2 linked regions of the Silvibacterium dinghuense genome follow. The protein of the gene in region 1 binds, or shares a complex with, the protein of each later gene. Links are inferred from orthologs where the notes say so. Each region holds a gene or a part of one and is shown in the gene's direction. Other genes may lie near its edges.

Evidence for each region.
Region 2: the proteins of xseA (region 1) and xseB are in contact, whole or in part, in a cryo-EM structure (PDB 8TXR), measured with the Escherichia coli proteins. The link is inferred for Silvibacterium dinghuense from one-to-one orthologs.

Annotation. Positions count from the first base shown.
Region 1 is NZ_SDMK01000002.1:1,079,924-1,083,060, forward strand. Bases 178-2,997 are described here. They hold xseA (exodeoxyribonuclease VII large subunit), read left to right. Parts: upstream 178-789; coding sequence 790-2,205; downstream 2,206-2,997. Other genes in these bases: ESZ00_RS13685 (potassium channel family protein), read right to left, coding at 178-421; ESZ00_RS13690 (DUF2905 domain-containing protein), read left to right, coding at 512-736; glmM (phosphoglucosamine mutase), read left to right, coding at 2,202-2,997. Also shown: more of ESZ00_RS13685, read right to left, coding at 1-177; more of glmM, read left to right, coding at 2,998-3,137. UniProt on the Escherichia coli protein: Bidirectionally degrades single-stranded DNA into large acid-insoluble oligonucleotides, which are then degraded further into small acid-soluble oligonucleotides.
Region 2 is NZ_SDMK01000002.1:196,048-199,268, reverse strand. Bases 152-3,055 are described here. They hold xseB (exodeoxyribonuclease VII small subunit), read left to right. Parts: upstream 152-1,440; coding sequence 1,441-1,671; downstream 1,672-3,055. Other genes in these bases: ESZ00_RS10080 (lysophospholipid acyltransferase family protein), read right to left, coding at 2,729-3,055; lpxD (UDP-3-O-(3-hydroxymyristoyl)glucosamine N-acyltransferase), read right to left, coding at 1,715-2,713; ESZ00_RS10095 (bifunctional homocysteine S-methyltransferase/methylenetetrahydrofolate reductase), read left to right, coding at 152-1,432. Outside these bases: more of ESZ00_RS10095, read left to right, coding at 1-151; more of ESZ00_RS10080, read right to left, coding at 3,056-3,221. UniProt on the Escherichia coli protein: Bidirectionally degrades single-stranded DNA into large acid-insoluble oligonucleotides, which are then degraded further into small acid-soluble oligonucleotides.

The DNA of each region.
Region 1 (3,137 bases):
TCACGACGCAGGCACGAGCCGAGGGGGAATGCGGCGTGAGATCGCCAAGGCCAAGAGTGAAGATGGTGGTACCGCTGAGGTAGAGATCGGACCAGAAGCCGGCATGCGGGGCCAGCGGGTCGTGGATCGGCGTATTCAGCGCGGCATAGAGCAATGCAAAGCCGAAAAGCAGCGCCGCAGCCCAGATAAAGATGAGCAGGAGAAGCGAAAGTGGACCGTAATAGCTGAGCATGGTCTCGCGCTGGCGCGCGTCGCGGATAAGGCCGGCCATGGTGGACCATGGGCGCCAGGTAAGCGCGTAATGCACGTTCGTGATGCGGAAGCGGCCGACGGCACGGCGCGGCACGATGACCGTTTGAAAGGCGTCAAAGAGCGCAGCGACGAGGCACGTAATTCCGGCAAAGAAGAAAAGAATATGCAAGGGAAGGATCTCCGCCAGAGCAGGTTGGCGCTGGGCCAGTGTACGTCATCGCGGTGCGGAAAGGATGAGTCTGAACCCGGAGCATATGCGATGAACGGGCTGGCACGGCTGCTGGTGAAAATGGGAGTGCTGCTGATCGTAGCCGGCGGCTTAGTGTATCTGTTGGATCGCGTGGGGATGCGGCCAGGACATATCCCGGGTGACCTGGCGTGGCGGAAAAGGAATGTTGCCGTCTACTTTCCGCTCGGCACGTCGATTCTGTTGAGTGTGCTGTTGTCACTGGTCTTCTACCTGCTGTCACGCTTCCGGCGATAACGCCGCTGTGCGCTGTGTTTTACGCATGGGGAGCGCATGTAGACTGGGAAGTCGTGGGAGTACCGGAACAGCAGAGCCGCCGCAGAGCGCAGCTCGGATTCAGCTTCGAAGAGGCTCAGGCGCCACAACGGCGAGTCTGGCAGGTAAGCAGCCTGACCGCCCAGTTGCGCGCCGAAGTGGAGCGCAGCTTCCAGGACCTGTGGGTGGAGGGTGAAATCTCCGATCTGCGGATCGCCGCTTCCGGCCATATCTATTTCAACCTGAAAGATGACGGCGCACAGTTGGCGGTGGTCATGTTCCGCCGACAGGCCGGGCTGCTGCGCTTCCGGCCGGAAGATGGGCTGCAGGTGCTGCTGCGCGGGCGGCTGACGGTGTATGAGCAGCGCGGATCGGTGCAAATTGTGGCCGAGCATCTTGAGCCTATGGGCGCGGGCTCGCTGCAGATGGCCTTCGAGCAGGTGAAAGCACAGCTGCAGCGCGAGGGGCTCTTCGATCAAGAGCGGAAGAAGCCACTGCCGGCATTTCCGCACTGTGTGGGTATTATCACCTCGCCCACGGGCGCAGTGATCCGCGACTTTCTCAACGTGGCCGGTAGACGGCATGGGGCGCTGAAGGTGTTGCTGTATCCGGCGCTGGTGCAGGGCGACAGCGCGGCGGCGGAAGTCGCCGCTGGAATTCGCTATTTCAACCAGTCGCGCGAGGTGGATGTAATCGTCATCGCGCGCGGCGGCGGATCGCTCGAAGACCTGATGGCCTTCAACTCCGAGGCTCTCGCACGTGTGATCGCGGCATCCGAACTGCCAGTGGTTTCAGCCGTCGGGCATGAGACAGACTTCACCATTGCCGATTTTGTCGCCGACCTGCGCGCGCCAACTCCTTCGGCCGCGGCGGAGTTGATCACTGTGGCGCAGCATCGGATCGAAGAACAGGTGGAGGAGCTTTCGCTGCGCCTGCAGCGGGCGGCCCGTTACGCGCTGATGCGTGCGCGCGACCGGCTCTCGCGTATCGCTGCACCTGCAGCACTGGCACGATTTGAGGATGCACTGCAGCGCCGCCAGCAGCGCATCGACGAGCTGATGCTGCGCCTGCAGACGCACATGGGGCGCAGACTACAGCACGAGGCAATGCGCTGGCAGCAGATGACCGAGAGCCTGATGCGACACGATGTACGGCATCGTCTACGCCTGACAGCCGGACAGCTGGACGCGCTGGGTGGACGACTCATGCAGGCACAACAAGCCGAGCTGCAGCGCAGGCGGGCGAGGGTAGAAGCGCTCGAACGCATGCTGCATTCACTCTCACCGCTCGGTGTGCTGGAGCGTGGCTATGCGCTGGTATATGACGATCAGGGAAGGTTGCTGCGCTCCTCGAGCGAAGCACAGCCGGGACAGACGTTGCGCACACGGCTGGCGCAGGGCACGGTGGAAAGCCGTGTGATTACGACTTCAGAGGACACGACGAAGGAATGAGAAAGCTTTTTGGTACGGATGGAATTCGCGCAGTAGCGGGTGAGGCTCCGCTCGATGCACGCACGATCTTCGCCGTGGGTGTGGCACTGGCGCATCAGCTGAAGCCGGTGGCCGATCGTCCAACGGTAATCCTCGGCATGGACACGCGCGAGTCGAGCGAGTGGATCGCGGCGACACTGACGGCAGGGCTGCTCCAGGGGGGCGCGCATGTCGAGAGCGCGGGAGTAATCACGACGCCGGCAGTCGCCTTCCTTGCGCGCAAGCATGGATTCGCGGCAGGTGTGGTGATTTCGGCTTCGCATAATCCGTGGCATGACAACGGCATCAAGGTTTTTGGCGGTGATGGTTACAAATTAGCGGACGAGGTGGAGCTACGCATCGAAGACGAGATCTTCCGCCAGCTGGAGTCGGTTACGGCTCCGCATGTTGCAGCGCTGAAGGCTCCAGCTGTGAAAGCAGAGTATCGCAAAGAGTATGAAGATTTTCTGCTCTCCTCCGTGCCGGGGCTTGCGCTCGGTGAGATGAAGATCGTGCTGGATTGCGCGAATGGCGCAGCTTCGGCACTGGCGCCGGAGTTGTTTGCGCGGCTGGGTGGCAAAGCTGTGCTGACGCACGCACAACCCGATGGCCGGAACATCAATGACGATTGCGGCGCGCTGCATCCAAAGACGGTTGCCGCAGAAACGAAGGCCCAGGGAGCGGACCTCGGTGTGACCTTTGACGGCGATGCGGATCGCGCACTCTTCGCCGATGCAAATGGCAACGTGGTGAATGGCGATGGGGTACTGCTGCTGGCGGCGCGGGATCTGAAGGCACGCGGCCTGCTGCAGAAGGACACGGTCGTCGCCACGACAATGTCGAACATGGGGCTCGAAGCTGCGCTACGGCGGGATGCGATTGCGATGCTGCGTGCTCCGGTGGGCGACAAGTAT
Region 2 (3,221 bases), 880 kb from region 1 along the record:
GCTCAACGAGGCCGAGCAGGCCATTCTGGCGGCCAAAGAGGTTGCCCCGGATCTGCCCATCCTGGCGATGGTCAACGTCGACGACGAGGGTAACTGCCTCGATGGCACCTCGCCCGAAATCGCTGCTACCCGCCTCGCTGCCTGGGGTGCGGATATTGTCGGCTGCAACTGCAGCACCGGGCCGGCCACCATCCTCACCGCGCTGGAAAAGCTTGCCGCCGGAACCAGCCTGCCGCTGGCCGCGATGCCCAATGCCGGCATGCCTCGCGCCATCGACGGCCGCAACATCTATCTCTGCTCGCCGGAGTACATGGCCAGCTTTGCGCGTAAGTTCCTCAAAGCAGGCGCGCAGTTCATCGGCGGATGCTGCGGCACCACGCCCAACCACATCCGCGCCATGCGTGCCGCTCTGCGTGCCGCCGACGCGCAGAAGGTCAGCGTTCAGCCCACGGCGAAGGTCGAAATTGTCTCCGAGGTTGTTCCGCCGCCGCTCGCACAGCGCTCGAAGATCGGCCAGCTCATCCATGACGGCGCCTTTGTCACCATGGTCGAGATCGTCCCGCCGCGCGGCGTCGATGCCAGCCGTGAACTCGACGGCGCCGCCATGCTGGCCAGCCATGGCATCCACGCCATCAACGTGCCCGATTCGCCGCGCGCCTCTGCCCGCATGAGCGCGCAAAGCCTCTGCATCCAGATCCAGCAGAAAACAGGCATCGAGACGATCCTGCATTACACCTGCCGGGACCGGAATGTCCTCAGCATCCAGAGCGATCTCCTGGGCGCCTCGTCCATCGGCCTCAAAAACATCCTCTGCCTCACCGGCGATCCGCCTAAGCTCGGCAATTATCCCGATGCCACGGCGGTCTTCGATGTCGATGCGATCGGTCTCGTCAATATTGTCCAGCGCCTGAATCACGGCCTCGACATTGGCGGCAATCCCATCGGCTCATCCACGGGACTGACGATTGCCGTTGCTGCCAACCCAGGCGTGCCGGATATTGAAAACGAGATTCGCCGCTTCGCCTACAAGGTAGAGGCCGGAGCCGAATACGCCATCACGCAGCCGGTTTTCGATCTCCGCATCCTCGAAGCCTTCCTCAAGCGCATCGAGGGCTTCCGTATTCCCATCGTTGCCGGCATCTGGCCTCTCACCAGCCTGCGCAACGCCGAATTCATGAAGAACGACCTGCGCGTGAGCGTGCCGGACAGCATCCTGCTCCGCATGCAGCAGGCGGCGACACCCGACCTCGCCCGCGCCGAAGGCATCAAAATTGCGCAGGAGATGCTCGCCGCTACCATGCCGATGGTCCAGGGCGTGCAGGTCAGCGCTCCATTCGGACGCTATCCACTCGCTATTGAAGCCATCAAGGATGTTCTGCCAAAGCCGCAGTCCGTCGAAGAACTTCCGGCCGCGCAGGCCATCACCGCTTAGGAATCCCCATGGCAGCTTTTGAAGAATCGCTCAAGAAACTGGAAACGATCGTCGCGCAGCTCGAGCGCGGCGATCTTCCCCTCGAAGACTCCGTAAAAATCTTCGAAGAAGGCGTGCAGCTCTCTGCACTTTGCAAAAAGGAACTCGAAGAAGCGGAAGGTAAGGTCGAGATCCTCATGAAGCAGCGAGATGGCTCGATGAAGCGCGAGCCGTTTCCTTCGCTCGACACTCCTCGTTAAGCAAAAAACCAGCCATGGAAATGGCTGGCTTTTTGCTGCTGCATTATCCGCGGCTGAGCTTTGCCAGCGTCGCCAATTCCTTCAAGTATTGCTTTAAGGGGCGAGCGGGCCGTCCCCAGAAGACTACGCCCGCGCCCTTCACTTTCTTGTGCGTCAGCACACCCGAGCCGGAGCCGAGAATCACCTGCTCTCCCACCGTCGCGTGGTCGCCGATGCCCACCTGCCCGCCAACAATGGCATGATTGCCAATCTCGCTCGAGCCGGAGATGCCGGTCTGCGCAGCGATGACCACATGCTTCCCCACGCGCACGTTGTGACCGATGTGGACGAGGTTGTCGATCTTTACGCCTTTCTCCAGCCGCGTCTCTTCGAGCGCTCCGCGGTCCACGGTCGTGTTCGCGCCGATCTCGACGTCGTCCTCGATCACTAACCGCCCCTGCTGCGGAAACTGCGTATACGCCCCGGTCTCACGGTCGCGCACGTAGCCGAAGCCGTCACCGCCCAGCACCGCGCCGGCATGGATCACCACGCGATCCCCCATCTCTACGCCGGGATAAACCACAACCCGGGGATAGATCCGACACCCCTGGCCGACCTTCACTCCAGCACCCAGCACTGCGCCCGCGTCCACACGGCTGTCATCGCCCACTTTTACGCCGGCCTCGAGCACAGCATAAGCGCCGATGGAGACACGCCGACCAAGCACGACATCAGGCGCAATCACTGCGGTCGGATGTATACCCGCCGCTTCATCCTGTACGCGCAGCAGCCGTGCCGCCTGTGCAAAGGCAAGCTTGGGCTGAGGCGTCACCAGCAGTGTTTTTCCCGGGTTCTCCTCCGGAGCAATCTTCCGGGCCACAATCACTGCCAGCGCCGCCGAGGCCAGCGCCGCTTCGAGGGCTTCGGCATCTTCCGCAAAAACAAGGTCGCTTGCGCCGGCCCGCTTCGCACCCGCCACACCCGAGATGTGCAGTTCTTCCCTGCCTTCGGCGAAGCGCAGCTCCGTCTTCAGAACCTCTGCCAGTTGCACCAATCGCGTCATGCCATTCCTCGTTGTTTATCGCCGCGGATACAGCGTCGGCTCGCCTTCCGGCCGCGTCTTCCATCTACGATGCACCCACAGCCACTGGCTTGGGTATTGCCGTATGTAGCTTTCAATCACCGCCGTGCAGCGCGCCGTATTTTCGAGCGCATCACGCTCGGTGTCTCCAGTCTCGACCAGCTCGATCTCGGGACCGAAGCGCAGCACATACTTCTGCTCGCGCTCTTCCCAGAGCATGAAGCCGGGCAGAACTGCTGCGCCGGTTTTCTGAGCGACACGCGCCAATCCCGATGCCGTGCAAGCCATGTGCCCGAAGAAGGGCACGAAGACGCCCTGCGGCGGGGTCATATTCGTGTCCATCAGAATGCCCACCGTCTCACCGCGCCGCATCGCCGCGATCAGGCCGCGTGCGAAATCATCCTTGTGCAGCACCTTGTTGCCATGGAGACAGCGGATACCGTTCACCAGTGCATCGACACGCGCATTGTCCAGGCGCCGGATGACCATG